2 regions of the Neobacillus sp. NPDC058068 genome follow, and region 1 is predicted to be linked to the other one. Evidence: riboswitches for the same ligand, from Rfam matches in the RefSeq annotation. Region 1 holds a riboswitch; the other holds the start of a gene.

What was found. Region 1 has a riboswitch for preQ1 ahead of ACFVSW_RS20895 (QueT transporter family protein). Riboswitches for the same ligand answer to the same signal wherever they lie in the genome.
Region 2: another riboswitch for preQ1. It lies ahead of queF (preQ(1) synthase); the one in region 1 lies ahead of ACFVSW_RS20895 (QueT transporter family protein).

The regions. Positions count from the first base shown of each region.
Region 1 is NZ_JBHVSI010000019.1:41,284-44,459, reverse strand. Features, by position in the region: gene ACFVSW_RS20910 (DMT family transporter) at 1-10, shown strand, start outside; gene ACFVSW_RS20905 (VOC family protein) at 98-487, opposite strand; gene ACFVSW_RS20900 (VOC family protein) at 905-1,276, shown strand; PreQ1 riboswitch class I at 1,384-1,428, shown strand; gene ACFVSW_RS20895 (QueT transporter family protein) at 1,435-2,010, shown strand; gene ACFVSW_RS20890 (copper homeostasis protein CutC) at 2,067-2,759, opposite strand; gene ACFVSW_RS20885 (GNAT family N-acetyltransferase) at 2,763-3,176, opposite strand, start outside.
Region 2 is NZ_JBHVSI010000009.1:24,697-27,872, forward strand. Features, by position in the region: gene glpK (glycerol kinase GlpK) at 1-1,464, shown strand, start outside; PreQ1 riboswitch class I at 1,586-1,632, shown strand; gene queF (preQ(1) synthase) at 1,759-2,259, shown strand; gene ACFVSW_RS12020 (queuosine precursor transporter) at 2,276-2,902, shown strand.

The sequences.
Region 1 (3,176 bases):
TCTTTCCTAAAAAAAGAGCCGACCCGAACGAGCAGCCTTTTGCCATTTCCGGTCCATGAAACTGCCTCTCACGGACATTCTTTTCTAGCCCTGTTCGTTACCTAATCGGTGCAACGAGTTCCACTTTAATCCGATCCGGGTCTTCGAAATAAACAGCGTAATGAGAATCGCCTCCAGCGTAAGGATGCTTATCTTGATAAAGGATTCCTACTCCTTTCACCTTTAACTTTTCGGTGATTTCATCAACCTGTTCTTTCGATTTTGCATGAAATGCCAGATGGTTTAGACCTACTCTGCAGCGATGGTAAGGGACATCCATAAACCGATCCTCTGCTTGAACAAAAACGAGATAAGTATCACGATACTTCCAACTAATACCCGAGTCCCATTTCTGATATCGTTCATATCCTAATTCCGTTAAAAACCACTCCCAGAACTCAATAGTTTTAGTAAGTTTGGAAACATAAATTTCAAGATGGTGGAGCATGTTTTGTTCCTCCATTTCTTTAGTGTTCAAGATGAACATAATATTTATTGCAAAAAAGGACTGAACACATTATTCAGCCTTCTCTCCCAATCTCTATTTTTACATATTTGCAGCAATAATAAAGTATCAAGATCAGGCAGACCATGAAAAACGTTCAACACTAAATTCCAATGTATTCAGCTATTTTGAAGCGGAATACATGTCTCATATTTTATAAAATTTCGTAATTTATTGTAATCCAATTTTACCACGATATGACATTAATTGAACATTACCGGCAAAATTTTCGCAAATGTTCACTGAAAATAGTATCCTAGCTTCAAAATAATGGGGCAATGCAAATCATTGTTTTGAAAAGTAAGAGTATTTAAATTATAATTCAATAGAATAGATTTGTTTGGGATGGGAGAGAGTTTGATGGCTAAAATTCAAAATGTTGGACAAATTGGAGTACCCGTGAAGGATATTGATAGAGCGGTTGCCTTTTATAAGGATATACTAGCGCTGCCATTACTATTTAGTATGGAGACAATGGCTTTTTTCGAGTGTAATGGTCTCCGCCTTCTGCTAAGCCTTCCTGAGCAGGAGCAATTTGCTCACCCAAGTTCGGTTATCTATTTTCAAGTAGCAGATATTAAGGAAAGCTATCAAGGATTAGTTGAAAAAGGGGTCAACTTTATCGACGAACCGCACATAGTCGCCAAAATGGGGCATACAGAAACATGGATGACGTTCTTCAAAGATACAGAAGACAACACCCATGCACTAATGAGCGAAGTACAAAGTTAATGGTGCAAAGGAAGCCGTTTTGGATGGCTTCCTTTATTTTTTTAGAATAAAATGTCATTGACTCGTGCTTTTATTTGTATTAATATATTTGTTTGCAAGCATCATACATTAGCGTGGTTCGAGATCCTCCCACGAAAAAAAACTAAGGAGAAATGAATATGGAGAAAACAACTAACACAGTAGCACAACCAATTGGTGCCAAACCAGGTATTGGTTCTGTTGAAACTGCTGCAGCCGGCAAGGCGCACAACAAAGTGCACGGAGTTGTTGTGGGCGGGATTGTCGCCGCATTATACATTGCTGTTTCAGCCTTAATTCAGCCGTTTGGCTTTACCCAAGTCCAGTTCCGTGTCTCGGAAATGTTTAATCATCTAATCGTTTTTAACAAAAAGTACATTTATGGAATCGTTCTTGGTGTATTTTTGACGAATTTATTCTTTTCACCAATGAAAGCCTATGACCTGATTTTCGGTGTCGGCCAGTCGGTGATTGCCTTATTGATTGCGATTGGATGCGCCCGCTTTATCAAAGGCATCTGGGCACGAATGATCGTCAATACACTTGTCTTCACGTTTACAATGTTCATGATTGCCCTTGAACTTCACCTGGCGTTTGGTTTGCCCTTCATGTTTACATGGCTGACAACAGCCGTTGGTGAATTGGTCGTGATGGCCGTCGGCATGCCGATAATTTATGCTATTAACAAACGCGTCCATTTTGAAAAAATGGTTTAATCATAATAAGAGTTGCTGCTAAAAGTGATAAAGCAGCAGCTCTTTTTTGTTGTGATTTAGTTAACCATTCTTTTTATCTTTTGAATTTCTTCCCCATTAATTTGATTGCGAAAATCCCCATTTATTCTTACGGCTGAGCCAAAATGGTATTCCGAGGCTTGGAGCTGTTTATGTATATACTCAATATTACTGGAAGAGAGACCTGATCCCGGCATGATGATTGGCTGGTCAGGAGTTTTCTTCGACGCCGTTAACATCTTATTTAATGGGTCAAGTCCTTCGAGGACCGTTGGTTTTCCTCCAGAAGTGAGAATACGGTCTATATGATAGGGCGAGTCGCAAAGATCCTTATACGCCTCTAAAGTATCAGTCTGATCAATGGCGCGATGAAAGGTTACGGATAGGCCTTGCGCTTCTTCTAAAACCATGGGAAGAATGTCAAAATCTACTGTATGCTTTTCGGTTAGCCCTCCAAAAACAATCCCGGCGGCACCTAACTCTTGAATTATTTTAATATCTTCTTTAATGGCATCCCATTCATTCTTACGGTATTCAAATGAATAGCTATGAGGCCGAACCATAACCATTACAGGAATTTCTACGCTCTTTACAACCGTTTTAATCGTTCCGTAACTTGGCGTCAGGCCGCCTTCGGCAATTGCGGAAACCAACTCAAGACGGTCCGCCCCATTGGCTTCAGCTGTTTTTGCATCTTCTTGATTTAAGACAATAATTTCTACTTTGCTCATTTTTCAATCCTCCTTAATCGGAAAATATTTGTAATAGGTTTCTGTTTGTGTCCGCGTAATGCAGCCGTTTTTTTCAAAAACTCTTTGCATTTTCTTATTTGCGATATGGGTGCTCCCAATGTAGTGGGTTGCTCCCATTTTCTTTAGTGCCCATAACGATTGAAGATGCAGATCAGTACTTAAACCTTTCCCTCTCGCTTCAGGTAATAGTCCAAAATAAAACAATCGCCCCTCCACTATTGTACCGGGCTCAATGTGGGGGATGGAAATTCCAATCGGGTTATCTTGTAAATAATATACGTGGCATGATTTTCCCCAGTCTGCCCCTAATTCGCTTTTAACAGACAATAGATGCTGGTCCATTGTTAAGGTTGATGGTTTATTATCTGAACCTGACATACACCTTTCCCAGAAGTG
Region 2 (3,176 bases), on a different contig from region 1:
CAAGGAACAACAAGCTCACGCGCAATTCTTTTTAATAAAAAGGGAGAAATTGTTCACGTCGCGCAGCAAGAGTTCAAACAATATTTTCCGAAGCCAGGCTGGGTGGAGCACAATGCCAATGAAATTTGGGGTTCAATCCTAGCTGTCATAGCTTCCTGTTTAGCTGAAGTTAATGTAAAACCAGAGCAAGTGGCGGGAATTGGGATTACCAACCAACGGGAAACAGCCGTTGTCTGGGATAAAGAATCAGGACAGCCGGTTTATCATGCGATTGTCTGGCAATCCCGCCAGACGGCCGAGATTTGTGAAGAATTAAAAGCACAAGGTCATGACCAATTATTTAGGGATAAAACAGGGCTGTTAATCGATGCTTATTTCTCCGGAACAAAAGTGAAATGGATTTTAGATAATGTAGAAGGTGCAAGAGAAAAGTCTGACCGTGGGGAATTGTTATTCGGAACGATTGATACATGGCTCATTTGGATGCTTTCAGGCGGAAGAGCCCATGTAACCGATTACTCGAACGCATCGAGAACATTGATGTACAATATCCATGACTTAAAATGGGATGAGGAATTATTAGAGATTCTAACTGTTCCTGCATCCATGCTTCCAGAAGTACGCCAATCATCCGAAGTTTACGCTGAAACGGTTGACTATCATTTCTTTGGCTGCAATGTCCCAATTGCAGGGGTAGCGGGTGACCAACAAGCAGCGTTATTTGGTCAAGCGTGCTATGAAAAAGGGATGGCGAAAAATACGTATGGAACTGGCTGCTTCATGTTGATGAATACCGGTGAAAAAGCAGTGAAATCCGAAAATGGCTTGTTAACAACGATTGCTTGGGGGATTGACGGAAAGGTAGAATACGCCTTAGAAGGAAGTATCTTTGTTGCCGGGTCTGCCATCCAATGGCTTCGTGACGGGCTTCGCATGTTTAATAACGCCGCAGAAAGTGAGAAATATGCAGCAAGTGTAGCATCAACAGAAGGTGTTTATGTCGTTCCTGCCTTTGTTGGTCTGGGAACACCATATTGGGATAGTGATGTCCGCGGTTCGGTCTTTGGCTTAACTCGCGGGACAACGAAAGAACATTTCGTACGCGCAACATTAGAATCGCTTGCCTACCAAACGAAAGATGTCTTGACTTCCATGGAAGCGGATTCAGGTATCTCGCTGAAAGCTCTCCGTGTGGATGGCGGCGCAGTTGCCAATAACTTCTTAATGCAATTCCAAAGCAATGTGTTAGATGTTCCTGTAGAACGTCCAGAAATTAAAGAAACAACCGCATTAGGAGCTGCATATTTAGCAGGATTAGCCGTAGGGTACTGGGAAAGCCAAGAAGAAATTGCCACACAATGGAATATGGACAAAGCATTTACACCAGACATGGCCGAAGAAGAAAGAGAAACACTCTACACAGGCTGGAAAAAAGCAGTGAATGCTGCTAGGGCATTTAAATAGGGTGTCAGGCACCATGTGAATTTTTCACATGGTGCCTGACACCTAATAAGTGTATTTTTTTTCCGTTGACGTTTTAAATGCTGTTCTTTATGATAGGAGAGAAGAGAATACCCGTACTTGAACGGGAGAGGTTCATAGCTGATACCCTCTATAAAAAACTATGGATACATGACTTGTTGCCATGTCCATATCGGACATGGCTTTTTTGTTTTTATCCCTAAAGTTTGCATAGAATGTACAGAAGATACTCTCTTGGTTAAGTGTGGGGACACATTTTACTAGGGGGTTTTTTTTATGTCTGGCCGCAGCCACGAAGAAGGATTAAAGGATTTAACACTATTAGGGAATCAAGGTACCACCTATTCATTTGAATATGCACCGGAGGTATTGGAGGCAGTCGATAATCTGCATCCAAATCGTGATTATTTTGTGAAATTCAACTGTCCGGAGTTTACAAGTCTTTGCCCGCTGACCCACCAGCCGGATTTTGCAACGATGTATATTTCGTATGTTCCAAATCAAAAAATTGTCGAGAGCAAGTCTTTGAAGCTATATCTTTTCAGCTTTCGGAATCATGGTGATTTTCATGAGGACTGTGTCAATATCATCATGAACGATTTAATTAATTTGCTTGATCCACGCTATATTGAGGTTTGGGGAAAATTCACCCCAAGAGGCGGCATTTCCATTGACCCATGGTGCAACTACGGGAAACCTGGCACTAAGTACGAGGAGATGGCCAATTTCCGTTTGATGAACCATGACCTCTATCCAGAAAAAGTCGATAATCGATAAGGGAAGGAATCAAGACATGATATTTTACTTGAATGGAATTTTTGTAGGACTGTTAATTTTGGCCAACATTGTTGCTGTTAAGCTTTTTAGCATTGGAAATTTTGCCATATTGCCAGCCGCTGTCATTATTTATATTTTTACGTATCCAATTATTGATGTAATCGTTGAGGTTTATGGAAAAAAGGAAGCGCGGAGAACGGTTCAGGCCGGGCTGATTATGCAAATCCTTGCGCTTATCTTTATTACGATAGCGATTCATCTGCCAGCTGCACCTGTATTTAAAGAACAATCGTCATTCGAAACGATTTTAAATGGCAGTTTTCGTGTGATAATTGCTAGTTTAATTTCCTATGCAGTGAGTCAAAACCTGGATGTGTTTGTGTTCAATAAATTAAAAAGCGCCCATGGACAAAAAAAGCTTTGGTTACGCAATAACGCGTCGACGATGCTAAGCCAATTGATTGATACTACCATTTTTATAACCATTGCCTTCTATGGAACAATGCCAATAGCTGTCCTAGGAAGCCTAATCTTGACTCAATACATTTTTAAATTCTTTGCAGCGATCCTAACCACACCGCTAGTTTACTTGCTCGTCCATTTCATACGTAGAAAGGAATCACAGGAGGTTAGTCCTTCATAGCCTTGATGAAGGACAAATCGAGGTCTTCCTAGTAAGGAAAAGTCCTTCATAGCCTTGATGAAGGACAAATCGAGGTCTTCCTAGTAAGGAAAAGTCCTTCATAGCCTTGATGAAGGACAAATCGAGATATTTCTAGTAAGGAAAAGTCCTTCATAGCCGTGATGAAGGACAAATCGAGGTCTTTCTAGTAAGGAAAAGTCCTTCATAGCCTTGATGAAGGACAAATCGAGGTATTTCTAGTAAGGAAAAGTCCTTCATAGCCTTGATGAAGGAC